DNA from 3 places in the Priestia megaterium genome. Region 2 is predicted to be linked to each of the others. Evidence: riboswitches for the same ligand, from Rfam matches in the RefSeq annotation. Region 2 holds a riboswitch; each other region holds the start of a gene.

What was found. Region 2 has a riboswitch for S-adenosylmethionine ahead of CEQ83_RS24310 (methionine ABC transporter ATP-binding protein). Riboswitches for the same ligand answer to the same signal wherever they lie in the genome.
Region 1: linked by a shared signal. The riboswitch ahead of CEQ83_RS06095 (hypothetical protein) and the one ahead of CEQ83_RS24310 (methionine ABC transporter ATP-binding protein) in region 2 are both predicted to bind S-adenosylmethionine.
Region 3: linked by a shared signal. The riboswitch ahead of CEQ83_RS18325 (BMP family lipoprotein) and the one ahead of CEQ83_RS24310 (methionine ABC transporter ATP-binding protein) in region 2 are both predicted to bind S-adenosylmethionine.

Annotation. Positions count from the first base shown of each region.
Region 1 covers NZ_CP023317.1:1,204,586-1,214,993, forward strand. Annotated here, with positions in the region: gene lepB (signal peptidase I) at 1-327, opposite strand, end outside; gene CEQ83_RS06070 (LapA family protein) at 518-853, opposite strand; gene CEQ83_RS06075 (M48 family metallopeptidase) at 1,144-1,896, opposite strand; gene CEQ83_RS06080 (methyl-accepting chemotaxis protein) at 2,158-3,402, shown strand; gene CEQ83_RS06085 (GNAT family N-acetyltransferase) at 3,610-4,116, shown strand; gene CEQ83_RS06090 (amidohydrolase) at 4,164-5,318, shown strand; SAM riboswitch class I at 5,382-5,483, shown strand; gene CEQ83_RS06095 (hypothetical protein) at 5,552-5,794, shown strand; gene CEQ83_RS06100 (M20/M25/M40 family metallo-hydrolase) at 6,260-7,873, shown strand; gene CEQ83_RS06105 (VOC family protein) at 7,892-8,689, opposite strand; gene CEQ83_RS06110 (CotG/ExsB N-terminal domain-containing protein) at 8,837-9,220, opposite strand; gene CEQ83_RS06115 (GNAT family N-acetyltransferase) at 9,334-9,780, shown strand; gene CEQ83_RS06120 (MFS transporter) at 10,037-10,408, opposite strand, start outside.
Region 2 covers NZ_CP023317.1:4,730,484-4,740,891, forward strand. Annotated here, with positions in the region: gene CEQ83_RS24300 (MetQ/NlpA family ABC transporter substrate-binding protein) at 1-449, opposite strand, end outside; gene CEQ83_RS24305 (methionine ABC transporter permease) at 467-1,135, opposite strand; gene CEQ83_RS24310 (methionine ABC transporter ATP-binding protein) at 1,128-2,153, opposite strand; SAM riboswitch class I at 2,285-2,392, opposite strand; gene CEQ83_RS24315 (thioredoxin family protein) at 2,573-2,872, opposite strand; gene CEQ83_RS24320 (toprim domain-containing protein) at 2,887-3,237, opposite strand; gene CEQ83_RS24325 (YusG family protein) at 3,419-3,664, opposite strand; gene gcvH (glycine cleavage system protein GcvH) at 3,744-4,127, opposite strand; gene CEQ83_RS24335 (arsenate reductase family protein) at 4,263-4,619, opposite strand; gene CEQ83_RS24340 (acyl-CoA dehydrogenase family protein) at 4,735-6,519, opposite strand; gene CEQ83_RS24345 (acetyl-CoA C-acetyltransferase) at 6,543-7,721, opposite strand; gene CEQ83_RS24350 (3-hydroxyacyl-CoA dehydrogenase/enoyl-CoA hydratase family protein) at 7,734-10,115, opposite strand; gene CEQ83_RS24355 (YuzL family protein) at 10,300-10,408, shown strand, end outside.
Region 3 covers NZ_CP023317.1:3,567,358-3,577,765, reverse strand. Annotated here, with positions in the region: gene CEQ83_RS18370 (CitMHS family transporter) at 1-651, opposite strand, end outside; gene CEQ83_RS18365 (LysR family transcriptional regulator) at 948-1,808, opposite strand; gene CEQ83_RS18360 (2-methylaconitate cis-trans isomerase PrpF family protein) at 1,993-3,120, shown strand; gene CEQ83_RS18355 (cyclase family protein) at 3,214-3,879, shown strand; gene CEQ83_RS18350 (GNAT family N-acetyltransferase) at 3,876-4,718, shown strand; gene CEQ83_RS18345 (YjgB family protein) at 4,746-5,330, opposite strand; gene CEQ83_RS18340 (putative polysaccharide biosynthesis protein) at 5,665-7,275, shown strand; gene CEQ83_RS18335 (hypothetical protein) at 7,295-7,663, shown strand; gene CEQ83_RS18330 (hypothetical protein) at 7,754-7,915, opposite strand; SAM riboswitch class I at 8,249-8,355, shown strand; gene CEQ83_RS18325 (BMP family lipoprotein) at 8,431-9,441, shown strand; gene CEQ83_RS18320 (ABC transporter ATP-binding protein) at 9,523-10,408, shown strand, end outside.

The DNA of each region.
Region 1 (10,408 bases), 1.5 Mb from region 2:
ATGAAGATGCGGCTCTTTTTTGACCTTGTTATTTATATACAGAACATCATCTTTGTATTCGACCGTTTCTCCAGGTAAGCCCACAATCCGCTTTACTAGAAAATCACTGCTATAGGGAGCTTGTAACACGACAATATCAAAGCGCTCCAGCTTGCTGTGTTTGTTAATAATAATTCGATTGCCTTCGTGCAAAATAGGCTTCATAGAATCGCCTTTTACAGTGTAGGGCTGAAACCAATAGTGCTGAACGACAACAGAAAGCAAAACGGTGCCGAGGATGACGCTTGTGTATGTAAGAATTTCACGCTTTATTTTTTTATTGATCATAATGGATGAACACCTTCTTAACGGTAAGACTATCAATTTAGGTTTTTCATAGAGATATAACAGTGTTGATTGTACCATTCAGAACTAAAGTTTTCCATATCTATCTGTTTATGCGTGTATCCCGAAAATATGCTTGGCGGAACAAAAAATGAAAAAAGCCGTTATTCTTTAAAATAACGACTTTTCTTTATTATAACTGAGCGCGCTCAGTTCGAGTAGCTGGTTGATTTGGTTCTTCTTCTATAACAGGCTCAACAGGCTTATGCTGCTTGATTTCTTCTTCTAGTTCAGCAATTCGCTTGTTTTTCTGTTTCACTTGTCCTCTTAGTTGAACAATTTTTACAAAGCTCAATGAAGCAGCAACAACTCCTCCAAACACAGCCGTTGTTAAGATGATTAAAATAAGAGGCCATTTTTGTGAACCAAATACATAGTTAAATTGTACAGGATCGTTGTTAATTACAGCTAAAACAGCAATGATAAGAGCAAATATAAGTCCTAAAATAAAAAAGCTCTGTCCTTTCATAAGCTGCACTTCCTTTCTTTACATGGTCATTACAACTTTTATAGCGTAACTACTCATCTTAAGTGTTTGCTATCTTGCTTATAGGTATACGTATCCACATTTAAACAAAATCAAACATTTTCTTGATTATATATATCTTTCTTTTAAAACACAATATATCGATTGATGTAGAAGCTTTGACATGTCCAAAGACCTGATAGAGGGGGATTTTTGAGGGAAGGGAGTAGGTATAAGGCTTCATTGTCATAAAAAAAGCACGCGTTCGCCGCGTGCTTTTTTTATGTATAAACTTAAAATGCGTTTAGGGTGTTATCGCTTAACCACTGTTTGCGTTCAGCTGCATCTTCGAATAACTCATCTGCATTTGTAAATTGAGAAGCAATGACATATTCAATTGTTGCAAGAGGAGCTGTTAGCAAACGCCAGTTTAATACGATTGTATTATCTTGAGTCGTAGCGTATTCTTCACCTAACTCGTCCCACTTAACAGATTCAGGAGCATTGTCAGCTGCTTTTTTAACAGATTTCAAAGCTTCTTGGAATTTTTCACCTGCGCGGCCTTGGTACCATTCTGTTAATAGTTGTCCAATACCTTCATTTGTTTGCTGCTCGTTCCAGCTTTCAGGTACTGTAGCAATGAATTTTGCACGGAATGTCATTTCAGCTTTTGCTACATCTCCACGAACGATGTTTAAGCGGTATTGACGCCCTAGGTAAGGGAATTTGTCTCCTTCTTCAAAAGAACCAGTTTTAGCTGCAGAAGCTGCTGCTTTAGGAGCCTCTTTTTTAGCTGTTTCTTTTTTTACTGCTTCTTTCTTTGGAGCAGCTGGCTTTTCCTCAGCTGGTTGTGAACCGTTTAGTTGTTTTAAAATCCATGTTGCTTTGCGTGCGATGATTGAACGCACATTGTTTTCATTAAGACCTCTTGGGATAATAACTTTTACCCCTTCTTTGTCACAAATTTGCACCGTGATATCGGTTCTATTTGGAACGACTTCAATTTTGTAGTCAATTGTTTGATTGCCTGTTTGATACGTATACATAAAATTTTTCGTACTCCTTTCTACAAATCTTCATTTTATAAGCAAAGGTAGAGTTTGGTCAAATGAAAGAATAATCAGACAGTTATCAACTGCTGTTGCAGCGCCTTGCAGGAAGATATGTATTCCAATATTTAGTGGAAAAGCGCCAATAATAATTGTTTCAATTCTTCTTTAGTTTTTACAAAAAAATATAAAAATATGCCGATACTACTAATATAGATTAGACATTCTATGTCTTTAGATTGTATAGGGGATGAAAAAATGAAAAAAGCTTTTCAAAGTTTACGCATGAAAATGCTATGTATGATTGCAGCCATGATGGCCATAACATCTACTGTAATTGAAGTAACCAATTATTATCTTATTGTGAAACAAGAGCAAGCAGCTTCGATTACGCTAGTGATTACATTTCTGTTTGTTTCTTTTACAACTACCGTGTTCTATTTTATCATACGTCGCTACATAATTGCGGTTGAAAATTTGTCAAAAACAATGAAAGGGATTTCAAACGGCGATTTATCTGTAGATGTTGTTCCTTTGAAAGGGAAAAATGAGATTAGTACACTCATATCTTCACTTAATGAAATGATGACTCACATGAGAATACTGCGTCAGAAAATAAGTAAAACAAAGAGCACGGTCAGTCATTCCTCAGAGCAATTGCTTGTAAGCATGGAGGAAACAAAAACAGCTGTGACAGAAGTTACGATGTCTATTCAAGAAATTGCTGCGGGTTCTGATAAGCAGTTGCTAAGTGTGGTTGAAACCGAGCAGGCTATGGTGGATATGGCCAAGCTGCTTCAGAAAATGACTGATCATTCTTCAAAGGTACAACAATCGATGAACAGAGCCTCTGAACATGCTTCTACCGGAAATGTTGCGGTGAAAGATGTGACGAATCAAATGAATAAAATCTATGAAACCGTTAAGATATCGACCAGTGAAGTAAAGGGACTCGAAGATCGTTCCGCAGAGATTGGCCGCATTATTAATACGATTACAAGAATTGCTGAACAAACAAATCTTCTTGCACTTAATGCTGCTATTGAAGCTGCAAGGGCTGGAGAACATGGAAAAGGTTTTGCTGTAGTGGCAGGGGAAGTACGTAAGCTAGCGGAAGAATCTAAAACGTCCGCTATACAAATCAGTCATTTGTTAAAAGAAATTGAAGTACAGGCAAAGCGGGCTTATCGAAACATGGAAGTGAATACGGAAGAAGTCACGCTTGGTATTGCCACTGTCGAAGATGTAACGCAACAGTTTTCCATAATTATGGAAGATGTCTTTGCCGCTCAAGAACAAATGAACAAAATGACAAAAGCAACAGGAGAGATTGATGGGTATTCGTTTAAGGTAATGGAGTCTGTCATGGCCCTTTCGGAGGTTGCTAAACAAGCAGCTGCTTACGCTGAAGAAGTAGCTGCGGCTTCACAAGAGGAGTTAGCATCTATAGAAGAACTTGTGATGTTGGCAGCTAATTTAAAATCTACGGTAAGTGAGTCCTGAAGTCTATCTTGATATGTACGTAATACGCGCAGTTTTCTGCGTGTATTTGTTTTATTTATATCTTTTATAGAAAACGATAAATAGAATTGACACGTTATCAAAGCAGTTGTATAGTGAGTACGCAAGGCGGCAGTCTGCCTTTTTTTAATTCTTAGTAAACTTATAAGTTAAATAAAATATTTGAGTACTATATAAGGAGACAAAGAGATGAAAAATGAATTCCGTTTGGCAACAAATGACGACGCGGATAACTTATTGAACTTAACTCTACAAGCATATAAGCCTATTCGAGAGCTAGGCATTCCTTTCTTAGCAGCTACTGCTGATCTTGCCCTCGTTAAGAAAAATATTTCTCAAAACCTTTGCTATGTATATGAAGAAGATAAAAGAATCGCTGCCACTGTATCTATACGAATGCCTTGGGGAGAACATCCAGGTCCGTTTGCTGTTCCGCATTTTTGGTGGTTTGCAGTGGACCCGTCGCTTGCCAGGAAAGGCGTTGGATCTAAGCTGCTGCATCTAGTAGAGGAAGAGGTAATAAAGAATACGTTTAAATCGCCAGGTGTGTCTTTAGGAACAGCAAAAGAACATCCTTGGTTAGTTGAGATGTATGAACGAAAAGGATATGTTCAAGCTAAAGAAAAGCACCTTGCACAAGGCTATACGACCGTATTTCTTTATAAAAAATTCAATGAGGTACACTCTTTGTCGTAAAAGATAGAGAAGTGGTCTAAATTAAGAAATGTGAAAGAGTGATAAATATGACAGATCAATTACTACTAAATACGCTAATAGACATACGCCGTGAGCTGCACCGGTTTCCAGAGCTTTCAATGAAAGAATATGAAACAACTAAACGTATTAAAAAGTGGTTAAAGCACTACGATATTTCTATAGCGGATGCATTCCATTTAGACGTGGGAGCAGTAGCGGAAATTGTGGGAGGAAAGCCGGGACCTACTATCGCTATTCGAGCTGATATTGATGCGCTGCCAATTGAAGAAAAAACCAATCTGCCATTTGCTTCTGAAGTGAACGGTGTTATGCACGCATGCGGACATGATTTTCATACGGCTTCTATAATCGGAGCAGCCATTCTTCTCAAAGAGCGTCAGCAGGAGCTTTGCGGTACGGTTCGATTTATCTTTCAACCGGCCGAAGAAACGGCTTCTGGGGCAAAAATGCTCGTTGAAAAAGGTGTGCTCGAAGGAGTAGAAGCGATATTTGGAATGCATAACAAACCGAATCTTCCTGTAGGAACCATTGGTGTCAAATCGGGACCTTTAATGGCAAGCGTTGATCGTTTTGAAATTGACGTCAAAGGAGTAGGCGGTCACGCAGGTATTCCAGAAAAAACAGTAGATCCGATTGCTGCTGCTGGTCAAATTGTTACTAGTTTACAAACCATTGTCAGCCGTAATCTCAGCCCATTTCAAAATGTTGTTGTCAGCATAACTCAAATCCACGGAGGGAGCTCGTGGAACGTCATTCCTGACAAAGTAACGCTTGAAGGAACGGTGCGTACCTTTCAAGAAGAAGCGAGAGAAAAAATACCGGCTCTTATGAAACGAACTGCTGAAGGGATTGGAGCAGCTTTCGGGGCTTCAGTAGACGTTAAATGGTATCCGTATCTTCCTGTAGTAAACAATGATGATACGCTGGAAAAATTGGTTATTAACGCTGCAGAGAATCTTAGTTATCAAGTCGTAGAAGCTGAACAATCGCCTGGAGGAGAAGATTTTGCCGTATATCAGCAGCGTGTACCAGGATTTTTTGTATGGATGGGTACGGCTGGAGAATATGAATGGCACCATCCTTCTTTTTCATTAAATGAAGAGGCATTACTTGTAGCAGCTTCTTATTTTGCTAATCTAAGCTTTGACTTTTTGAATTCATTCCATTACCAAAAAAATTAAAATATTTTTATTTTTCTATTTACGCGGATGGAATTGTTTGATAAAATAAATTTTAAATTAAAAAAGTTATCACGAGTGGACGAGAGATCTGGCTCTTTGACTCCACAGCAACCTACGAATGTAAGGTGCTCCTACCAGCAAAGCATGTGCTTTGGGTGATAAAACGGGTGAAAAACTCATTTTGCATCAAAGCAAAATGAGTTTTTTTTATTTTTCTAAAAGGAGAGGGTTTTATGAGTCATACAGCAGTTGCAGCACATACAGGAGAGAAAGCATTAAAGGAAGCCGTAAAATTATTAGGAAAGCATTATCAAGTAGCTTATCGTGAATTAGAAACATTTTATGAAATTGTGGTCGAAAACCATGTTCGTACATATGCTGTAGGCATAGATATTAAAGATGTACAAAAAGCAAATGAACTAGAAATTTATTCATCATGCTGTTCCAAGCTTGAGCGAGTAGGCTGTCTTTTATAGAAGTCTGCTCGCGCCTCTATTTTTAAAGTGTTTTTAAATAGAAAGCATGTTTTTTGACAATTGAAGAATCTGGTGGGTATAATCATTACTCACTAGGTTTTAAAATTAATCATAAATTGTCGAAATTTTTACACAAATTAAAGGTTACATTCGAAATGAATTGTGGTATGTTATAAAACAAGAATATTTTATGAAAGGAGCATTGAAATGGAAATGTCTCTTGAACATGGAAACGATGCAGGAAGCGAACAGCTTATTGATCGTATCCTAGACTTTTTAGAAGATGACGAAAAGTAAAAAAAGAGTGTGCGGTGCTAGCCCTAGCCGCGCACTCTTTTTTTATCATGTGCGTCAAGGAAGCGCATACTATGATACATAGGGATAGAATGAAAGGGTCTCTGTCAAAGGGATTGACGAATCGTTTTGTTTGATGGAAAATTTAGAAAAAGGAAAGAGATGAAGGGTATGTCGAACAAAACATCTTTGTATCAAACAAAAGAACAGTTAAAGAAGCTTGTAAGCGAATTGGTTTCTATACCTAGCGTGACAGGAACGATGGCAGAAGTGGAAATGGCTGAATCGATAGCGGCGTATTTATTGAAGCTGCCTTACTTTCAAAAAAACGAGCAAGTTGAGCTTCATTCAACAGGAGACGGGCGATCGATTGTCACAGCTTTTGTTGAAGGGAAAAATACGAATAAAACAGTTGTATTAGTCAGTCATTACGACGTAGTGGATGTACAAGATTATGGACAGTGGAAAAAGGATGCTTTTCACGCTGATACGTTAACGAGTACTTTTTATAATGATATGGAACAAGTTCCGGCGCACGTACAAAAAGATATGATAAAAGGAGACTGGCTTTTTGGCCGAGGAACGATGGACATGAAAGCAGGTATTGCTCTGCATATCAGTATGATTGAACGAGCATGCAACGGAGAGTTTGACGGAAACATCCTGCTTCTGTCGGTACCGGATGAAGAAGTAAATTCGCTCGGAATGAGAAAAGCAGTGCCTGTTCTTTTAGAACTTGCGTGCAAACATCAGCTGGATTTTTCTCTCATGCTAAATGCAGAACCAGTGTTCAGCCGCTATCCTGGTGATCAAACGAACTATGTGTACTCAGGATCGATTGGCAAGATCATGCCAAGCTTTTTGTGTTATGGAAAAGAAACTCATGTAGGGGAACCGCTAGCTGGTTTGAATGCTAATTTACTAGCTTCTTATTTAACAACAGAAATAGAACTAAACGTTGATTTTTGCGAAAAAGTAAGAGATGAAACGAGTCCACCTCCTACTGTGCTGATACAAAAAGATTTAAAAGAAGAGTATTCCGTTCAAGTTCCGCACTCTGCCGTTGTATTATTTAATTTATTTATGTTAAACCGCTCTCTTAAAGAAGTAACAGATCTGCTGTTGAAATCGGCTGACAAAGCGGCTTTGAATGTAAAAAAACATTATAATAAAGCTGCTCGGCAGTACGCTGTGGGAATGGAGGGTTCATCCCTTGACGTGAACGTATGGACGTATGAAGAACTTTATACTCATGCAGTCAAACAGCATGGTGAAAAATATGTGCAAGAAATGGAAGCGGCACTTTTGGCACAAGAAGATGATGACAGAAATAAAACCATTAAATTAGTAAACTCTTTAGCTGGTTTATGTAAAGAAGCAGCTCCGATGATAGTCTTATTTTTTACGCCGCCTTTTTACCCGGCCGTTTGTTCACATGATGATCTCTTTGTACAAAAGATTTTGTCAAACGTACAGGCAACTGCCAAAGAGCAATTCCAAGTGGAGCTAGTTGAACAAAGTTATTTTGGCGGAATTTCGGATTTAAGCTATGCCAGCCTGCAGCACCCGCTTCATACATTTAACACGTTAGTAGCCAATATGCCTCTATGGAATAAAGGATATCATATCCCGCTAGAAGAGCTAGAGGAGCTGAAGATGCCGGTGCTGAACATTGGACCGCTGGGAAGAGATGCGCATCAATGGACCGAAAGATTAGACGTTCAGTATTCCTTTGAGATTTTGCCTCACTTCATTTATCAAGCTATAAAAGAAGCACAGAAATAAACATCCGCCCGCGGATGTTTATTTGTTGAATTTAAAAGAAGCTCCTTGTACGGTAATTTGTTGCGGTGTTAGAGCGTGATCCAATTCAACCAAAAATGGACGCTCTCCAACTTTTTTTAATGTATCGTGGACAACACCTTGTGTTCCGCTGCAAAAAATAAGGTTTCCTTTATTGACATATAGTTTTTGACAACGTGCATCAAGTAAAGAGTCTTTGTAGCTTTCGCCAGCCTGAACGTCCAGCAGTTTTGTCCATTTGCTGATGGATTCTTCAAGGTTATGTACAGCACAGTAAATGTTTTTTAGCTGCAGCTGACCGGCTTGATGGGAAGAAAGAGCAGCTAGCTTTGGCTTGCGTTTTTCTTCTGGTTCACCCCACTCAATAAAGAAAGGAAAAGGGAGGGCATCATGGTCATCTTCAATAAAACACATTTGCCATTGAAGTCTTTCTCCATCATTAGTTTGACGAGACCCCGCTACAGGGCCTTTTACAGTGTAGCCCTTGTCTTTCAGCTCGGTTATGAGCAAATCCATATCATCTGTACGAAGGGCAAATCGCCCAAAATGACCAAACGGCGTATGTTCGTTAACAAGCTGCTGAATAAGATCATTATCTGTAACTGTTTGAGCTAATGCGATATCTGTAAGCCCAAGCCACTCAATATAGCTCAGGTGAAAATAAGCCAACGTGTTAAAAGTGCCCCATTTTTCATGGGTACCGCCTTTAATAACATTGATTCCGTATTCGTTTAGTTCTTTCTGAGCTTTAATAGGATCAGGTGAAAAATGAACAAGATGATCAAAAGATAAGTGCATGGGTAGGCCTCCTTTTAAGAGAGATTCTTTCCCACTATTATACTTTGTTTTCTTTTTTAAGAAGAGTAAAACGAATGATTATGTAAAATAAAAATCTTGAAAAAAGCAAGCCGCGTATGTTTTAGACTCGGCTTGCTTTAGAGTTAGTTAGCGACGGCAGCCATGCCCTTTAAAGCAGCAGCCAAATGATTTATTAAACCATGGATATGAGCAGCAAGGTGAACCGCAGCGACAGCGGCGACGGCTAGAACGGCGAGTAGAACGGCGAGTAGTGCAGCGAGTAGAACGGCGAGTAGTGCGACGAGTAGAACGGCGAGTAGTGCGACGAGTAGTGCGACGAGTAGTGCGGCGAGTAGTGCGACGAGTAGTGCGACGAGTAGTGCGGCGAGTAGAACGGCGAGTAGAACGACGAGTAGAACGACGACGAGAACGTCTGTGAAGAGCAGTTGGCTCTTGGTACATAAATGTTTCAAGCTCAGTAGAAGCAAGTGCTTCTGTTGCTTCTCTAATTCTTTCAGCAGTGATATGCATATAAACACCTCCTGGCTAATTCGGTACATAATACAATATGTACAAGGAAGGTGTTTGGATATAGTGAAAACATGGAATTTGTCTAAATTTGTGAAAGAAATGGAGTGGTTTTCATGCTTCAAATCCTCGAACATCAAAGAGTGGATATCGCTCTTCAAATAGTAGCTGTGCAAGTAGAAGCTTATCAAGAAGAAGCAAGGCTCATTAGCTTTTCAGATATTCCTCAGCTTACAGAAAGCAAAGAAGATGTTATGAAAAGCAAGGAAGTGTTTATCGGAGAAATAATTGAAGGTAAGCTAGCAGGCGTGCTGTCGTTTGAAAAAGAAAATGAGCGATTAACGATTTGCCGCCTTGTTGTGCGTCCTCGTTACTTTCGAAAAGGAATCGGAAGCCGTCTTTTAACATATGTACTTCAAAGATATTCAGAATGTGAGTGTATGGTTTCCACAGCCGAAAAAAATACACCTGCGATTAAGCTATACGAAGCTCATCGGTTTTCAATTATAAAACACACTGCAGCTGCGGATAATCTTGTGTTAGTAACGATGAAAAGAGATTGAGACATAGCTAGATTAATCCAAAGACTAACAAATTGGCTACATGAGCTAGTAGGAATCGGCTGTTGATTTCCCTACAAGGCTTCGCTTTCCGCAGGAGTCTTCGCCTTGCCCTCCAATCACCAGCTAGAAGTACCTACATACATGAAACTTACGTTTACCATAGCAATAAAAAAATCCGAACGCGTTGGATTCTCCATCAAGAATCTCGATTCATCGTTCGGATCTTCCTTCAGCTAAAATACTTTTGTTTCAGCCTCTATGATGATAGTGTTTGCTCAGAATAATCTAGAGCTGTATGACGCTGAATCAGCAGTAAAGCAGCTAAAGTGACAACTGCTCCGATAATAAAAGGCAGCGTCATATTGAGTTTAAAGGCAAATGCACCAAGCAGAGGGCCAAAAATACGCCCTAAGCTATCCATTGAGGCAGTTAACCCTGAAGCAGAGCCATATCCTACTTTGGTTCTCATCGTAATTAATGAGAGGACACAAGGACGAATAAGGGCATTTCCTGCTGTAAATATGCACAGAAATAAGGTAGCATTAACGGCACTAGAAGATAACAAAATAGACGTAAATCCTATTGCTGAAACCAATAAGCCAATAGCCATCAGTTTTTTTTCATTTCC
Region 2 (10,408 bases):
GATAAAATACGTCCTTGCTCTGCTACTGCATCACGCATAATAACTGTGCCGTTTTTCGGAAGATCTTTTAAGCTTTTGTATTTTTTAGAGTAGATACCAATTGGTTCAATGTGAATGGCACCGGCACTTACGAAATCATACCCTTTTTCACCTTTATGATCTTTTAGCACTGAATTCATATAAGGAACGTGCTGGAAGTAGTTTGCATCAATTTCATTGTTTGCAAGAGCTGTGTTCGGTAAGATGTAATCTTGGAATTTTTTAATCTCTAAATCAATTCCTTGTTTTTCCAAAATAGGTTTTGCTTGTTCTAAAATTTCAGCATGAGGCGTATTAGATGCACCCACGACAATTTTTTTTTCATCTTTTGATCCATTGTTAGATCCACACGCCGCTAATCCTACTACTAGCGCAGATGTTAATGCTAAAGCTGAAAGCCATTTTTTCATAATAAATAATCCTCCCTTTATCTTTTATCAATTTTTGCAGTAATCGCATCTCCAATAAGTTGGATAATAAATACAATAATCAAAATTAAGATCGTAGCGGCTAGCGTTACGTCATTATGGCTGCGCTGGAATCCTTCTAAATATGCAAGGTTTCCAAGACCTCCAGCTCCAATCACACCCGCCATTGCCGTATAGCCGACTAACGCAATGGTTGTTACTGTCAAACCGGAAATCAAAGCTGGCAGCGATTCAGGTAACAGCACTTTAAAGATAATAGTGCTTGTTGTGGCTCCCATTGATTTAGCAGCTTCAATAACACCTTTATCAATTTCACGCAGACCAATTTCTACAAGACGCGCATAAAATGGTGCTGCTCCAACAATTAAAGCCGGTAACGCTGCATTAGCGCCTAAAATACTTCCTACCAATGCTTTGGTAAATGGAATCAGTAAAACAATTAAAATAATGAATGGAATGGAACGAAAGATATTTACAACCGCCGACACAATGGCATATAAAGGTTTGTTTTGCCAAAGCTGTCCTTTGGACGTTAAAAATAAAAGCAAGCCCAATAAAATACCTAGAACAAATGTGGCTACAACTGAAATAGCCGTCATATATAGTGTTTCATTTGTCGCTTGAATAAAATCATCTAAAATAACGTTTGGAAATAGTTTCTCAAGCATTTGTCATTACCTCCACTTCTACCTGCTGCTCATGAATGTATGCAATGACTTTTTTAACTTCTGTTAATTCTCCGTCTAAATGAACGAACAACGTCCCGTATGAACCTGTTTGTGTATGAGAAATCTTTCCTTGCAAAATATTAATCGTTACATCAAACTGTTTTAAAATCGTTGTAATGAGCGGTTGCTCTGCTTTTCCGCCAACAAACGTCAGCTGAATAATTTGCCCGCTTGGATACAGCTCTTTTACTTGTTCAATCGTTTCAAACGTTTCCTCTGGTTCAGAAATCTGTTGAACGAATCGTTTTGTAATCGGCTGCTTAGGTTTTCTGAATACTTCTAGCACTTGTCCTTCTTCTACTACTGCCCCATTTTCCATAACGGCTACTCGATGACAAATTTTACGAATGACGTGCATTTCATGAGTAATCAATACAATGGTTAACCCTAGCTTCTCATTAATATCTACTAACAGATCTAAAATAGAATCTGTGGTTTGAGGATCAAGCGCTGATGTTGCTTCATCACAAAGCAATACTTTTGGATTGTTCGCTAGCGCTCGAGCAATCCCAACACGCTGCTTTTGTCCGCCGCTAAGCTGTGATGGATAAGCATCTTCACGCCCTTCAAGCCCGACTAGCTTAATAAGTTCGTCTACTCGTTTCATTCTTTTTTCTTTTGAAATCCCTGCTATTTCTAACGGAAAGGCAATATTTTCTCGTACCGTACGCGACCACAAGATATTAAAGTGCTGAAATACCATACTAATTTCTTGTCTAGCTTTTCTGAGTTTTCCGCCTTTAATTTTTCCAATATCATTACCTGCTACTTCGACCGTTCCTGTCGTTGGTGTTTCTAATCCGTTTAGCAAGCGAATCAAAGAACTTTTCCCCGCTCCGCTATAACCAATAATTCCGTAAATTTCACCTTGGTTAACGGTTAGATTCACATTATCAACAGCTGTTACTTGACCGCTTTTGGCCTGATAAATTTTTGTAACGTCTGTTAATGTAATCATATTTCTTCACCTTCTTTAATAAAAACTTAATTATGTTAGGTTGCCCTATAGGATGAAAAAGCCGTAAAACAATTTTCCCCATTAAAAAAGCCTCTCTGCGCATGACAGAAAGGCTCGATATTTAATCCTTTCTCTCATCTTTCAAAGCGCATAGCTTTGCAGGAATTGGCACCATTTCAGTTAGTCTGACGGTTGCCGGGTTTCACAGGGCTCAGTCCCTCCACCTCTCTTGATAAGAGTTCGCAACAATTATTTTGTTTTTGGGAAATATTCATTCATTTATGAACATTCATGAGTGTGATTTTAGCATGTGTCAGATAGGCTGTCAACAGATTTTGTTCTTGGGATAATATCCCAAGATTTCAACAGCCCCAACGGTTCGCTCTCTTTCCATTTCTTCATTTTAAACAAACGTTTGATTATCGAAGCTCCTCGAGTACGTGCTCGATGGAATGAAACGCGTAGAGTTTTTTTACCATTTCACCATTTTCCACTTCAATCAAACAAGGTACGCTTTCAATAGAAAATAATTCTGCTTTTGAAGGCATATAATTTAAATTGCTCATTCCGATGGTTACATCCGGCAGCATCGCTTCTGCCACGGTTAACATTTTTTTTGCCAGCTGACATGTCCCGCAAAAAGGCGTATGGAAAAAGATAAAGGCTCTTTCTCCTTCTTTTAACTGATCATCCAGCTGTTTTTCGCTCCATTCTTGCATGTTGCTCATTCCTTTTATGTTAAAAATTCTGCATTAACATCGATATTGGCACTCAGCAATACTGTTGCTATGTGATGTCTAGGGGCGGCAGCAACTTCTCGGTACATTTTATCAATATATAGATGCTCTGCTTCCGGAAGCTCTCGTTTAAATTGTTTTCTCAGCTTATTCCCTGAATCATCAGAGTCAACGAGTATGTATACCTCTTTGTTAAACGTACAGTCAATAATTTCATCCAGCTTTGATAAACTAATCGTACCGTTTGTACAAATAATTTCAATTGGTTCTCGAATGATATCTTGAATACGCTTTTTATCTGACTTTCCTTCGACAATAATTACTTTTTCAATTTCAATTAGCCCCATTTTCATCACCCATAATCGTCAGTTGTATAGTAACATCATTTCTTTATGCTATACAATATTCGTTAATGTATCACAGTTCACCTGTTTTTTAAAAGAAATTTGCAAGAAAGAACTCTTTTAAAAGGCAGTTTAGGCCATATTATCTCTATAAAACAAGAAAAACAGCGGCAGTTGCCACTGTTTAGCACCATCCTGCTTCTTCATCGCAGTCTGTATATTTTTGCGTTTCACCTTGTTTTTGTACGTCCGCGTATTGATAGAACTTATTATTTTCTTGCGAATATCCTTCTTCAAAGCGGTATTCATTGCCGCTTGTTCCGTAGCTAACTTCACCAATTGGCTGCTTATCAACGTATAATTTCATACCGCCGTCATGAAATTTAGCTGTAACGCGATCTGTAACGTCCATTTTTTGTTTTTCAAACATAAAAAGACACTCCTTTAGCTTGTTTACTAATAGAGTGTCCAGTCAAAAACTTTTCATAAAGACAATTTATGGAGGAATATTATCCTTCGTTTGTCATTTCTTCGTATTGCTCTGCTGTCATCAGCTTGTCTACTTGAGAAGCATCAGATGGTTTGATTGTAATCATCCATGCTTCTTCGTATGGAGATTCATTAACAAGTTCAGGACTATCGCCTAAGTTGTCGTTTACTGCTACAACTTCACCGCTAATTGGTGCGTAAAGCTCAGAAACTGTTTTTACTGATTCAACGCTACCAAACGGCTCGTCAGCTTCTACTGTTGCTCCTACTTCTGGCAGTTCAACGAATACGATGTCTCCAAGCTCAGCTTGAGCGAAATGTGTAATACCTACGCGGACAACGTCTCCTTCTGTTTTTACCCATTCATGCTCTTCAGAATAACGCAAATCTTTTGGTGTACTCATCTTAATCCCTCCAAAATATGTATCGTAATTTGTTTATATAAAAAGCGCCTTCAACGTGGAGAACACTTTCTACAACCTAAAATAACTTCCTATTAACAGTGTAACGTAAAAGGTAAAAATTTTCTATTTGAAAACTTACTTCCACACGTCCTCAAACTGCTCTTCTTTGAAACCAAGCGTTACTTTTTGTCCATCTGTTAGCAGCGGACGCTTAATTAACATGCCATCTGACGCAAGAATAGACAGAAGTTCGTCTTCACTCGCACTGCTTACTTTATCTTTAAGACCTAACTCGCGATATTTTTTACCGCTTGTATTAAAGAATTTTTTTAATTCTAGGCCGCTGTTCTGATAGTAAGCTTGCAGCTGCTCTTTTGTTGGCGGATTTTCTACAATATGAATTTCTTCATATGCTACTCCGTTATCATCGAGCCACTTCTTTGCTTTTCGGCACGTACCGCACTTTGGATATGAATAAAAAAATAATGACATTTCGTCAACCACCCTTTATTTTAAGCTTTTTTCGTATTTTAACACATCCTTTATCATTTACCTAGATAGAGGCTTCTTAAACAAAAAGGAGCTCGCAAAACGAGCTCCTTTTTCCTTAAACTGTGAACTTCTCTACTTCTAGAAGCGTTTTTGCAACCTCGCGCTTTACGCTAATTACATTGATTGGTGTATAGCGAGTTAATTTGCGAAGAGACGAAAGCATGACTCTAAGCGTATCACCTTGTTCAACGCCAATTAACGTTTCTTTTGCATCTGCTTCGATTCGATTAAATGCTTCTTGGCAGAATACTTGCGTGTATTTTAATTTTAAGCTGTTTTGATCTACTCCTGTTTTGGAAATGGCTTTTTCAGTACGTAAAACAGTAGATTCCATTGCATATACGTTACTAATCATATCAGAAATATTAACGAGAATTTCTTGTTCTTTTTCTAATTCTTTGCCATACTTTTGTGCAGCTAATCCCAAAAGCAAGAGCGCAATTTTCTTCCCGTTTTGCACAAGCATTTTTTCTTGATCTAACGGCTCATTTCCTACTTCCTGCGGCATAAGCATCATCAATTCTTCTTGAAGCGTTTGTGCTTTTTGAAGCAGTGGAAGCTCTCCTTTTAACGCTTTGCGTAAATATGTGCCTGGTACTAAAAGACGGTTAATCTCATTTGTTCCCTCAAAAATACGATTAATGCGAGAATCGCGATACAGACGCTCAATTTCATACTCGCTCATAAAACCGTAGCCTCCATGAAGCTGCACGCCTTCATCTACAATGTAGTCAAGAGCTTCCGTGGCAAACACTTTATTTAATGAACATTCGATAGCATATTCAGCAATGGAAGCAGCAATTTGTTTTCCGTCTTTTTGCTGTTCTTCTGAAAGCTGGCCCATATGGTCTTCAAAAAGTCCTACCGTACGATATACGGAGCTTTCAGTTGCATACAATTTAGAAGCCATTGTGGCTAACTTTTCTTGTGTTAATGAGAATTTAGCAATTGGCGTTTTAAACTGCTGACGCTGGTTAACGTATTGAGACGTAATTTCTAACGCACGTTTCCCTGCTCCAACTGCTCCAACTCCAAGCTTATAGCGCCCAATATTTAAAATGTTAAAGGCAATCACATGGCCTTTTCCAATTTCACCTAGCACGTTTTCTTTTGGAACAAGCGCATCTTCAAGAATCAACGTTCTGGTTGATGAGCTTTTGATTCCCATTTTCTTCTCTTCCGGGCCAACCGAAACGCCTGGAAATTCGCGCTCAACGATAAAAGCAGAAAATTTATCGCCGTCAATTTTTGCGTACACCACGAATACATCAGCAAATCCAGCATTCGTAATCCACTGCTTTTCTCCATTTAACACATAGTGTGTACCTTCTGCGTTAAGGCGAGCTGTTGTTCGAGCACCGAGAGCATCCGAACCAGAACCCGGTTCAGTCAGCGCATAAGCCGCTATTTTTTCCCCTACCGCTAAAGCAGGTAAATATGCTTGTTTTTGCTCTTCTGTTCCAAATAAGACGATTGGCAATGACCCAATTCCTACATGAGCACCATGAGTGATGGAAAATCCGCCTGCTCGAGACATTTTTTCAGCAATTAAAGCCGAGGTAATCTTATCTAAACCAAGCCCACCGTATTCTTCCGGTACATCTGCACCAAGCAAGCCTAATTCACCAGCTTGTTTTAATAGCTTTACAGAACGGTCAAACTCATGCTTTTCTAAATATTCCACTTGCGGAAGGACTTCGTTTTCTACAAATTCATCTGTCGTCTTGGCAATCATCTTTTGTTCAGATGTATAATCCTCCGGTGTGTAGACGCGGCTTGCATCGCCTTCTTCAATTAAAAAACTTCCACCTTTAATCATTTGTTTTGTTTTATTTGACATGTTCATATCCCCCTTTGAAATGATTATGCTAACAATTCAAATACACCAGCAGCTCCCATTCCTCCACCAATACACATGGTGACAATTCCAAACTGCTCATTTCGACGCTGCATTTCGTGCATTAAGCTAAGAGTCAGCTTAGCTCCAGTACAGCCTAATGGATGACCTAAGGCAATAGCGCCTCCGTTTACATTTACTTTATCTTCATTAATATTTAATTCACGAATAACGCCAAGTGCTTGAGAAGCAAATGCTTCATTTAATTCAAACAATCCGATATCAGAAAGCTCCAGCCCTGCTAGTTTAAGAGCTTTAGGGATGGCAGCTACCGGGCCAATCCCCATTACTTCAGGCGGAACTCCTCCAACTGCAAATGAGCGAAACTTAAGCAAAGGCTTTAAGCCTTCTGCTTCAGCTTGTTCTTTATCCATTAGAAAAACGGATGCAGCTCCGTCACTTGTCTGCGAAGAGTTTCCAGCTGTGACGGATCCTTTAATCGAAAAGGCTGGACGAAGTTTCCCTAATACGTCCGCAGTTGTGCCAGGACGAACTCCTTCATCTTGAGAGAACATCAGCTTTTGTTCACGTAGCTTATTGTTTTCATCGATTTTCCGAAGCGTCACTTCCACGGGAACAATTTCGTCGTTAAACTTCCCTTCTTGAAGTGCTTTTGCTGCTTTTTGATGGCTGCGTACGGCAAATGCATCCTGGTCTTCACGTGAAATGCCGTATTTCATCGCCACTTGTTCTGCTGTATGTCCCATGCCCATATAATACTCCGGCGCATTTTCAACCAGCTGAACATTCGGACGCGCTACGTTTCCAAACATTGGAACAAAACTCATTGATTCTGCTCCTCCAGCTAACACTGCTTTGGCTTGCCCTAGCATAATTCGTTCTGCACCGTAGGCAATACTTTGCAAACCTGATGAACAATAACGATTAATCGTTATTGCTGGCACCGTATAAGGCAAACCTGCAAGAGCGCCAATATTTCGAGCCATATTCAAACCTTGTTCTGCCTCAGGCATCGCACAACCAATAATTAAATCATCAATCGGTCCTTCGTATCCGCCTGCTCGGCGAAGAGTTTCTTTAACCGCAATAGCTCCCAAATCATCAGGTCTAACACTTGCCAATGAACCTTTTTTTGCTTTTCCGACCGGTGTCCTAGCACCTGCTACAATAACTGCTTCTCTCATTTTTTCTCCCCCTTAATTGCGCAGTGGCTTTCCTTTAACTAACATGTGCTGCATACGTTCTTGAGACTTCGCTTCTCCAACAAGGCTTAAAAATGCTTCTCTCTCTAAATCAAGCAAATACTCTTCATCCACTTCGGAACCAAACGCTACGCGTCCTCCAGCTAATACAAATGCTAACTTACTAGCAATTTTGTAATCATGTTCTGATATATATCCTGAATATTTCATGGATTGAGCTCCTAGCAGCAACGTTGCATATCCTGTTTCTCCAACGACAGGAACTTTAGTTTTTACAGGCGGTTTATAGCCCGTGTCGTGTAAAGCAAGGACTGAGTTCTTTGCATCATTCAGCAAGTGATCTCCGTTTACACTGATAGCATCATGGAGGTTTAAAAAGTTTAGCTGCCTAGCTTCTGCAGCAGAAGTAGATACTTTTGCAGTAGCAATTGTTTCAAATGTTTTATTGGCAATTTGCTGAAGATCGAGCGTTACACCGTTCGGTAAACCATTTAGCTGTTTGATATAAAGCTCCTTGTTACCTCCTCCGCCAGGAATTAACCCGACTCCTACTTCTACAAGGCCCATGTAAGTTTCAGCAGAAGCTTGGATTTTAGCTGACGGTAAGCAAATTTCTGCTCCGCCTCCAAGAGTCATCGCAAATGGAGCTGCAACAACCGGCTTTTCGTTATATTTCACCTTCATCATTGCCTGTTGAAATTGTTTAATGACAAGCTCAACTTCAAAATAATTGTCATCTTGTGCTTCCATCAAAATCATAGCTAAGTTAGCGCCAACGCAGAAATTTTTTCCTTGGTTTCCTATGACCATCCCCTTATAATTCTTGTTCACTTCTTCAAGAGACTGATTCAATAAGCTGATAATATCTAGCCCAATCGCATTGTTAGGAGAAGTAAACTGCAGGCATGCCACATCATCTCCTAAATCAATTAAGCTCGCTCCGCTGTTTTCTAAAATGACATTATTTTGAGAGCGTAAAGATGACAGGTGGATCACCTTTTTATTTTCTTTTACTGCTTTATACTCATCCTCTTCGTAGTAAAGCGTTTGACCTTCCATTTCTTTATAAAAGCTTGTAAATCCATTTTCCTGCATTTGTTTTACCCACTGCGGGATGGCTAAGCCAGACTGCTCCATCTTCTCAATTGATTTTTCTAAACCAATTGCATCCCACGTTTCAAAAGGACCCATTTTCCAGCCAAATCCCCACTTCATAGCTTGATCAATGGCGACGATATCGTCGGCGATTTCATTTTTCAACTGTGCTGCATACACAAGAACGGGGCTGATAATGTTCCAAAGAAGCTGTCCAGCACGATCATCAGAATATATAAGCGCTTTCATTTTGTTTTGCAGCCCTTTTGCCTGCTTACTTAATTCGGTAGAAGCTGTTTTTAACTTCTTTCTTTCGACGTATTGAAGTGTATTAGGATCAAGTTCTAAAATTTCCTTGCCTTTCTTTAAAAAGAAGCCTTGCCCCGACTTGCTTCCCAGCCAGCCATTTTCCTGCATTTGTTTCATAAATAAAGGCACGTCGAATACCTCTTTTTCTTTGCCTTCCACTTTGTCAAACACATTGTTGGCCACATGAATAAATGTGTCTAGTCCCACTACGTCTAACGTTCGAAACGTTGCGCTTTTTGGTCTTCCAATTAAGGGACCCGTCACAGAGTCAACTTCTCCCACGCTGTAATTACCTTTTAACATTTCTTGAACGGTCACAAGTAAACCGTACGTACCGATACGGTTGGCGATAAAGTTAGGCGTATCTTTTGCAATAACTACTCCTTTACCCAATACATCTTCACCAAACGTTTTCATATATTCAACAATTTCTGATTTTGTGTCATGAGTTGGAATAATTTCTAATAACTTTAAATAACGAGGTGGATTAAAAAAGTGCGTTCCTAAGAAATGCGCTTTAAAATCTTCTGAGCGTCCTTTAGCCATTTCGTGGATCGATATTCCTGAAGTATTTGAACTTACAATACTTCCTTTTTTTCGTACGCCGTCAATTTTTTCAAACAACTGCTGTTTAATATCAAGGCGTTCCACTACTACTTCAATGATCCAATCGCAGTCGCTTAACTGCTGTAAATGATCTTCAAGGTTTCCCGGCGTAATTAACGATAGTGACGACTTCGACGTTAAAGGTGCCGGTTTTTGCTTCGTTAATTTAGCTAAAGCAGTTGTGCTCAACCGATTTCTGACTTGCCTATCTTCAAGCGTTAGCTGTTTTTTTTTCTCGTCTGGTGTTAATGAAGCTGGAACCACATCTAGCAAAAGCGTTGGAATTCCTACATTCGCTAAATGAGCTGCAATTCCAGAGCCCATAACTCCTGAACCTAAAACGGCGGCTTTTTTTATGTTCATAATTATCCCCACATCCCCTTTGATATATTGAATGAATGGTCATTCATTTTATGTGTAAAAAAAGAGAGTCACTGTTAATCTCTGTTTTTACTATAAAGCATTTTTTAAATTTTCGCAATATATTCACAATATTATCTCTAACTATTTTTAATGTGTTTGGTTATCTTAATACACAGGAGGTGATTTTGTGAGTAAATTAAAGAAAGATCCATCTTCAGCAGGCGTAAGCGCAGCAAGCGTTAAAGGAAATGCTGGACCGGTTAATGAACCGCACGGACGCGGCAAAAAGACATCTC
Region 3 (10,408 bases), 1.2 Mb from region 2:
CGAGCTTTTTAATTCAAACTGCTCGATGTCAATAGCACCAAGTCGTCTGCGCTCTTTTTTTCCAAGAATATAGCCTGTAAAAATCACCCACAAAGCTCCGCCAATTAACGTTGGAAGAAGTGGAATAAAGAACTCTGATGCATCGAGGTTAAGAGCAACAATCGCGCGAGTAGCCGGGCCTCCCCAAGGCGTCATGCTGCTCATAATACTAAGAGAAAGCATCGCAACCGTCGTTAACACTAACGGGCTCATATTCAAACGTTTATACAGTGGAAGAAGAGCAGAAACCGTAATCATATAAGTAGTTGTACCGTCTCCGTCTAGTGCAACTAAAAGCGATAGAAGAGCGGTTCCAATCACGATTTTGAGCGGATCGCCTTTTACGATTTTTAACAGCTGCTTAATTAATGGATCAAACAGGCCGGCATCAATCATAACGCCGAAGTATAAAATGGCAAACAGCAGCATCGCAGCTGACGGAGCTACTTGTTTTAACCCTTCTAGCATCATGTCTCCGACGCCTTTGCCAAACCCTCCAATCACCGCAAAAAGAAGTGGAATAACCATTAAAGCTACGATAGGAGACATCCTTTTTGACATAATGAGATACGTAAAGACAATAATCATTGTAAAACCTAGTAGTGCTAGCATTCAAACAACCTCCTTTATTTTCCCTCTTTTCTTTGAAAGCGTTTACTTTTAGAGTAAAAAAACGTGACTAACATCTCTCATCCCCATGTATGAGCCGTAGTTTGATTATTAAGAATTTTTAAAGCCGCTCTTTACCCCCGCTGATGTTTCTTGTTTTCATGTTAGTACATTTTGAAAAATAAAGGAAATATAGGTTTTTTTAGAAAGTTCATAAAAATTTTTTATAATGGCAGTCCAGAAAAAAGCTTGGTCTAAAAGAAAGTTTCTTCCAAGACCCAAACTTTTTAGCTTTTGCTTTATTTTTCACTTAGCTTTAAAAAGTCAATAAATGCTTTTACGACCGCTAGATTCAAATAAGAAGGATCATACATGAGCCACGTGTTTCGAAGCAAAGGTGATTCATCTCGGTATGAAAGTCCGTATGTATATAAATTGTCGCTGGAGTGAAGGCAAATTTCTGGTAAAATCGCAAAGCCTAAATCATTTTTAACCATTTCTTTGGCCGTTTCTTGCCGGTCAACTTCCATCGCTACAAACGGAGGCTCTGAAAACTTGTCATGCCACCAGTCTTGAATGAGATCTTTTAGCGACGTATCCGTTTTATAATTAATATAAGGCAGGCTTGGCAAGTCATCAATCGCAATTTCTTTTTTTGAAATTAAGCAAAGCCGCTCTTTCGTCAGCAGTGATTTTTCTCCGTTCCACGGGTAATTGCCTCGCAAAATACCAACGTGCACACGCGAAGAGTCTAATAGATTCATAACTTGCGTACTCCAGCCTGTATTGACACTGAACTGTACGTTTGGATAGTGAAGAGAAAACTGTTTTAAAATCTTTGGAAGCTTATGCTGTGCGAAGTTACTCGATACCCCTAAGCGAAGCGTGCCTGTAACGGTTTCGCTCATATTACGCATGCTGTCTTTTGTTTCTTGCAGCTGCTTCCACATGTTTTCTGCATAGCGAACAAGATGCTCACCTTCAGATGTAAACTCAATTCCTTTTTTCGTTTTAAAAAACAGCGTCACGCCAAATTCTTCTTCAAGATTTTTAAGCCGGTAGCTTAAAGAAGGCTGCGATACGTAGAGCCTTTCAGCCGTTCGCGTAATGTTCTTTTCTTCGTGAAGCGTTTTAATTAATATCCAATCTTTTTGATCCATCCCAATTCCCCCTTGTATTTAGATTATAAAAATTTTTTTAAAAAGACAATAAATTTTATGTATTTTACTTATGACCACCTCTATTATACGATAAATGGCAAATGAACCGGTTCTAAATAGTAAAAAAATAAAATGGTTTGATGAACGCCTGGGCGTTTGTTAGTAGGGGAGAAAGGTGATTAAGATGACGCGTATTCCTGTAACGGTTATGAGAGGTGGAACGAGTAAAGGGGTCTTTATCAATCATGAAGAAATGCCTGTGAACAAATCGGATTGGGAACCGTTTTTGCTAGATATAATGGGAAGTCCGGATCAACGTCAAATTGACGGGTTGGGCGGAGCTAATTCGCTGACAAGTAAAATTGCGATTATTAAAAAATCAGATTTAGAGAAAGCTGACGTAGATTACACGTTTGCGCAGGTCAGCATCAGCGAATCTCTCGTTGATTTTAAAGGAAACTGCGGCAATATCTCCTCAGCAGTGGGGCCTTACGCAATTGAACAAGGACTTGTACAAGCTGTGGAACCGGTGACCAAAGTGCGGATTTATAATACGAATACTAAAAAAGTAATCGTAGCGGAAGTAGAAGTAGAAAACGGGAAAGTGAAAACAGAAGGGGAATGTATGATTCCTGGAGTGCCAGGTACGGGTTCACCTATTTATCTTTCGTTTGAAAACGGAGAAGGAGCCGTTACCGGAAAACTGCTTCCGACCGGGAACGCTATTGATCTTCTGCAAACATCCATCGGAACAGTAAAAGCATCAATTGTTGATGTAGGAAATCCGCTTGTATTTGTTAAAGCAGCGGATATTGGCCTAAAAGGAACAGAACTTCCGCATGAATACACGGACAAACAGCTGAAGCTATTTGAAGAAATTCGCTCCATTGCAGCGGAAAAAGCGGGGCTCGCACCTCAAGGCAAAGCAACTAAACTATCACCAGCGGTTCCAAAAATGACGATTATTGCTCCTCCGATGGACCACCGCGACGGGACTGGCAGAGAAAAAGCTGCTTCTCAAATGGACGTATTAATTCGCATGATGTCGATGCAAAAACCGCATCAAACGCTTGCGATTACAGGAGCAATTTGTACAACGGCGGCTATCTATACAAAAGGCACGCTTCTGTCAGAAATGGTTCAACTAAAAGGCGATACGGTTCGACTTGCTCATCCAATGGGAATTATGGAAACCAGTGTAGATCTAAAAGAAGGACAGGTTAATGGAATCAAAGTAGTGCGTACGGCCCGTCTTATTTTTGAAGGATTTGTTTATACAAAGCACGCGTACGATGTATGTTTATCAAGTTGATAACGTTCTCAAAAAAACTCTTTCTAGGAAACTAGGAAGAGCTTTTTTATGTTAGACTATTTTTACTGAATATTGAAAAAAGTAGGTGGTAGTATGAAAAAAAGAACGTATATTGATTTAAGCCACGTCATTGAAGACGGAGTTATCACGCATAAAGGCTTGCCGGCACCGATTATTTGCGACTATTTAAGCCGAGAAGAGTCTAAAAAGCTGTATGAACCAGGGACTGAATTTCAAATCGGTAAAATTGAAATGGTCACGAATACCGGTACGTATATTGACGTGCCGTTTCACAGATATAAAAACGGAGCGGATTTAGCTCAAACGGCTATTGATAAAACAGCCGGACTGGAAGGAATAGTAGTTTCAATCGACCCGACTTTAACGGCTATTGATGAATCTCATTTTCACCATATAGACGTAAAAGGCAAAGCGGTATTAATTCACACGGGATGGGATCGCTACTGGAATACAGACGATTATTTAGAAAACCATCCATACTTAACAGAAAGCGCGGCAGCTTATTTAGTGTCTCAACAGCCCGCTCTTGTAGGAATTGATTCGATGAATATTGACGACACAAAAGGAAAAGCAAGACCAGCTCATACGCTGCTGTTAGGAGCGGACATTGTAATTGCTGAACACTTATGTCACTTAAATCAACTAACGCAGTCCTTTTTATTTTACGCCGTGCCTCCTAAAATAAAAGGAGCCGGAACGTTTCCCGTAAGAGCATTTGCGGAGGTAGAAAGAAAATGATCCAGTTACATAGATATAGAGAAGTGCAGGAATTTAAAAACCAAGTAGAACCGCTTTTATCGAAGAATGAAGTTCTTCATAACTTAGCGCTTGGCATTTTACACAGCTTAAATGAAAGCAGCAAACCAAATTTCATGGGTGTTATTTTAAAAGACAGTCGTGCTGCGCTTGTGTTACTGCAAACGCATCCTAAGCAAATCATCCTGTCTCAAATACAGAAACTAACGGAGTGTGAACTAAGCGAAGCGGCAGAGCTGTTACAAGAAACCGCCGTACCGGGCTTAGTTGGAGAAAGGCAAACGGCTTTATATCTTTCTCAAAAACTAGCAACGCTAAAAAATCAAGAAGCTTCTTTGAAAATGGATCAGCGCATTTACCGATTAGACAAAGTAAAAAAAGCTGTGGACGCGGACGGAGTGCTGGTAAAAGCAAGGTTGGAGCACCTTCCGCTCGTGACAGAATGGATTTGGGAGTTTATGGGTATTGTTGGAGAGCCTGTGTCAAAAGAACAAGCTGTCAAAACAGGCGAAGCTTTTATTGAAGCAGAACGGTTATTTTTATGGGAAGTGAACGGGAAGTATGTGTCGATTGCCAATGCTACGCGTCCAACGACTCATAACATTACAATTAACTTTGTATACACGCCGCGGGAAGAACGTAAAAAAGGCTATGCCTCAAGCTGTGTGTCCACGCTTTCTCAGCTTATGCTAGACAGCGGTTTTCAAACAACAAGTCTATACACGGACATGACAAACCCTACGTCTAACAAGATTTATATGGAGATTGGGTATGAACACGTAGCTGATTCAGCACTAGTTTTATTTCATGAAAAAAAGTAGCAGGCTGTCTGCTACTTTTTCTATGAACTAAGGTTTCGCAACTAAATTTACGTGATTTAATGTTTTGCTATCATCAAAAATAAATTCAAGGTCATAGGCGCCGGCATGATACGTGTATCTCGTTTGAGTCGTACCATCACCTTTTACTTTACCTGTAAAGTTTGGCTGACCTAATTCTTTCTTTAAGTTAGCTTGCGTGATGGACCCTAAGTTTGTTTGACGCTCTACATTCGTACCAAAATAGCGAATTTCATTGATGACGTTATTTTGGTCATAGCCGAATGCATACCCAGGATGGCCCATTTCCGCATGATAGTAGTCAAAGCTATTTGATGAACCTTCAGGCGGCGGACCGAACTGATCGCGAACGTCTTGACGCAGGGTTTTGCCAATTTTAAAGTCTGCTGTTAATCGTGGTACTTCACCTTTTACTGCGGCGTTATAAATTTCGTTAATGTTCTTTACAGCTGTTTGACTTTGACTGCTTGTTTCTTGAGATGTAGCTGCATGTGCTGGTGTATCAAGCTGAGCGACAGGAGCAAATCCAAACGCAGCAATTCCTGTAATCGTCGCAGCAGCAGCCGCTTTTGATAGTCGTTGTTTCATTTTCATGATTTTTTCCTCCTATATATAACGATTTAGCAACCTCAGTCTACCTAAAAGAGAAGGTAGGCCAGAATAGTCAAGGAGTCTTAGTTGAGTTGGTAACTGATATATATATAATGTAACACGTCTTTTAGAATGTAAACGTCAGGTAAAGCAAAAAGCAAAAAACGATTCATTTATCATAGGTGAAAAGAGTGGTTTATATTCCTTTATTAGGTAAAAAAACGCAATATGAAGAAGGTTCTAATGCTTTATAAAAAACTGGATAATAATTGTAATTATGATACAATAAATCAAGTATTTGTTAAAAATATAATATTTATTGCTGGAGTTTTGATGTATGGAAAAAAATTTGATGAGAGGTACGCTTTTATTAACAGCGTCTTCTTTGTTAACAAAGATTTTAGGCTTTATTTATATTATTCCTTTCACAGCCTTAGTGGGAACGTCAGGTTATGCACTTTATAAGTATGCATACGGTCCATATACATTGATGCTAAGCTTTTCGACAATGGGTCTTCCGCTTGCTGTTTCTAAGTATGTATCGAAATATAACGGTCTTGGAAACTACCGTGCGGGACAAGATCTGTTAAAAGCAGGACTTCTATTAATGACGATAACGGGCATAATAGGTTTCTTAGTCCTCTATACGATGGCACCGTGGCTCGCTGAACTAGTTATTAACGGAAAAGATTCCTCAGGAAATAGTCAAAAAGACGTAGTGTACGTCATCCGAATGGTAAGCTTTGCTTTAATTATTATCCCGCCTATGAGTCTATTACGAGGCTACTTTCAAGGTAACCAGTCTATGGGACCGTCCGCGCTAAGTACAATTATTGAACAAATAGTGCGAGTGTTGTTCATTTTAGTAGGAGCATACGCTGTTATTCACCTTTTTCATAGCACAATGACAAAAGCTGTTGGAATCGGTACGTTTGGAGCGTTTATTGGAGGCGTAGGGGGAATTGGGATTCTTGGAGCGGTTTATTTGAAGCGCAAGCGGTTGATTATAAAAGAAGTGAACAGCGGAAAGAATAATAAATTCGTTCCGTTCTCTTTAATGTTCAAAGAGCTTGTGACGTACGCTGTTCCGTTTGTATTAGTTGGTTTAGCTATTCCTATCTATCAAAATATTGATACGTTTACGATTAACATGCTTTTTCAATCAATAGGATATGGACAAGCTAAGGCTGAAACGATTAACTCCGTCATTGGATTAGCGCAAATTTTGGTGATGGTGCCGGTATCGTTAGCGACTGCCTTCAGCATGTCGCTAATTCCGGGCATTACATCTTCTTTTGTGCAAAGAAATTTACGGGAAGTAAAAGGAAAGATTACAAAAACGCTGCAGCTGCTGTTGTTTTTTACTCTTCCTGCTGCGGTAGGGCTTTGTTTATTGGGTAAGCCGGTATATATGATGATTTTTGGAGCGAAAAACAGTCCTGAAATCGGTGGAGTTGTTTTACAATGGTATGCGCCTGCTGCCATTTTATTTGCTCTTTTTACCGTAACAGCCGCGATTCTTCAAGGAATTAATCAGCAAAAGAAATTAATTTTTGGCTTGGGTTTAGGTATTGTTGTGAAGATAGTATTAAACGTACTGTTGGTTTCAAGCTTAAAAGAAATTGGACCTGTTGTCGCGACGTACGGAGGATATGGTGTATCGGTTATCTATAACTTTTATTTAATTGAAAAATCCATTTCTTACCGAGTTCAATCACTAGGAAAAGCCGCGTTGACTCCTGTTTTATTAGTAAGTGTGATGTCAGCCGCTGTGATTATCGGCAATTATACTTCTCACTATTTTTTAGAAAATAAGCTGTCTGCATCTTCACTTGCGATTAGCACATCTTGTATTTCAATTGCTTTAGGTGCTGCCGTGTATCTAGGACTTGGCGTAAAAACAAGTTTAGGGCAATCTGTTGTGTTAAATAGAAGAAAAAGAATGTAAATGTAAAGGAGAGAAAGGTGTGTCAAAACGATTTTTACTAACCGTAGCGGCTGGAGGATGTATCATAATTTTCGGCGCGCTGCTGCTATTAAATTGGGAAAGAGTGTTTGGCGATTACCGTCCGATTCAAACAGCAACAGCTGTATTCAAGTTAGAGGTGGGAAGTCAAGGTGTAGCAGAGACTACGGATTCAGATGATGCTCTTCACTATATGGTGAAAAAAGGACATTTAGATGAATATATTCAACTGATGAATGAAAAAGGCTATGTGTTAAAAGAAAAAGATATTGATCATAACCGACTTGTTTTTAACGATGGGCAAGAGGATGAGCAAATTTACTACAAGCGCTTTGCAAGGAAGTATACGATGATTGATGGAGAAGGGTAAAGGCCTTCACTTAGAATTACTACATACTAAAATCATTAAAAGAAAACACCACCTTGCGAATAAAAGGTGGTGTTTTTTTGTTAGATTATCTCATCTTAGTTTTGCTCTTGCTACCCCTGTTACGACCATACTCGTAATAAAAATAACTACGATTCCAATGTTGGTCGGGGTATCAAAAAATATTTTTGAAACGGCTAAAGCGATAATAAGCCCAATGGCTATGCCAGATAATTCTTTCATTAATTTCAACATTAACACCTCTTAATAATATCGCTAAGGAAAAGTCTAACATTATTGGTAAAGTGGTTTCAATTAATAACACATTAACCGAAGAAGCATAATAGAATTTATTTGCTACCACTAAATCCTTTCGACAGTCAACAAATTCAGTATAAGCGCTTTGTGAAGAAGTATAGAATGATTCAAGAAATGAGGTAAAGGCTTTAACTTCTATTTTAGTAGACTAAAACCATATAATCCTATCTGTTTTTAAAGTTTTTTTGTATGAAAAAGAAAAATAATATTGACAATTATTAAAAAACTATTAATATTGACTATATTACATAAAACAAATAGCTATTGTTTTCCTTATCAAGAGAGGTGGAGGGACTGGCCCTGTGAAACCCGGCAACCGCTGTCTATGACAGAATGGTGCCAAATCCTTAAGAACAGTATGTTCTTGAAGATGAGGAAGAGACGTTTGGTTAACGAGCTCTTCCTTTATATAAAGGAAGAGCTTTTTTTATATTATAGGGGGAGTAAGTTAAATGAAGAGATTTCTTATTTTAGCAGTTGCGCTTGTACTACTCGTAACTGGCTGTCAGTCAAAAAGCACAAAAAGCAGTGGAAGTGAAGAGAAAGGAAAGAAGCGAATTGCTCTTGTTTTGCCTGAAAAGATTGGAGTTAACCCGTTTTTTCAGCAAATGGATGAGGGAGCAAAACGAGCTGGGAAGAAGTATAACATTGATGTAAAGACAATTGAATCTACAGATCAAGCAGCCATTGAAAGTAATTTGCGTGCTGCCGTAGCAGAAAATTATGACTTGATTATTACATCTTCTTTTGAATCCGAAGATGCGTTGAAAAAAGTAGCTCAAGAAAATCCGCAGCGTCAATTTGCGATTATTGATACAGTGGTTGATTTACCAAATGTAAGAAGCGTTGTATTCCGTGAACAAGAAGCTTCATATTTATTAGGAGCAGCCGCAGGATTGATTACGAAAACGAATAAAGTAGGAATGGTTGCAGCTGATGATATTCCATTATTAAAAAAATGGACGGTAAGCTTTAAAGAAGGACTAGAATCAACAAATCCAAAAGCAGAGTTTTTAGTAAACTATGTTGGAAGCTTCTCTGATCCAGCTAAAGCAAAAGAACTTGCTATTTTACAGGCTTCAAAAGGCGCTGATTTTATCGCTGGAGCATCAGCTGTAGGCGACTTGGGTGTATTTGAAGCAGCAAAAGAAAAAGGTTTTTATACGGCAGGCCAAGATATTGACCGTACGGAAGTAGATCCTGAGCATATCATTTTATCGCAGTTAAAAGGATCTGATGCGGCTGCTTATGAAACGGTAGAAGCACTAGCAAATGACAAATTTAAATCGGGCGTAGTGACATACGGCTTAAAAGAAAAAGGTGTTGGGTTAACGTATGTGACTCAAGACAGCAAGACACCTCTTAATGACTTTGTAGGACAAGATGTAATTGATCAATTAAAAGAAATTAAAGATTCGATTATTGATGGAAAAACAGTGGTAAAAGATCCGTTAGCAAAGTGAGTTGAGAAGAGAAGTCGAGTAAGGCTGGCTTCTCTTTCTTATTTTTGAAAAAAACCTAAAGGGAAAGGAGCAATGAATGGAATGAGTGAGCTGTTGCAGTTAACGAATTTGACGAAGAAATACGGTTCATTTTTAGCAAACGATAACGTGTCTTTTACGCTGAAAAAAGGGGAGGTTCACGCGCTGGTCGGAGAAAACGGTGCTGGTAAAACAACGTTGATGAGGATGCTTTACGGAATGGAAAAGCCGAGTTCAGGAAGTGTTCAGCTGCACGGGAAACCTGTTTCGTTTTCATCTCCTGCGGATGCGATTAAAAACGGAATAGGCATGGTGCATCAGCATTTTATGGTTTTTCCTCATTTTTCAGTGGCTGAAAATATTGTCTTGGGGCATGAGCCAAAGAAAGGTCTCTTTTTCAACAGAAAGCAGGCGAAAGCAGATGTACGGCAATTAACCCAAACTTATCAAATTTCAGTGGATGTTCATAAAAAAGTAAAGCATTGCTCAATTGGGGAACAGCAAAAGATTGAAATTTTAAAAGTGCTGTATCAAGGAGCAGAAATTATTATTTTAGACGAGCCTACCGCCGTTCTTACTCCTCATGAAGTAAAGGAACTATTAAAAACAATCCGGTTTTTGGCTTCTCAAGGAAAAAGCATCATTATTATTACACATAAGCTGCAAGAAGTGATGGAAGTAGCGGACCGAATTACAGTTCTTCGAAATGGTAAAGTAGCCGGCGTCACAAGTAAAGAAGATACCAATGCTCACCATTTAGCGAGACTAATGGTAGGGAGAGAATTAAAAGAGCGTCCTGCAAGAGTGCCATCACAAAGCACTTCTCATTTAAGCGTACAAAATCTCTTTTTAAAAGGAAAAGGACAAAAAAACGTATTGCAAAATGTGTCTCTTCACGTTTCTGCAGGCGAAATTGTCGGTATTGCAGGGGTTTCAGGAAATGGGCAGT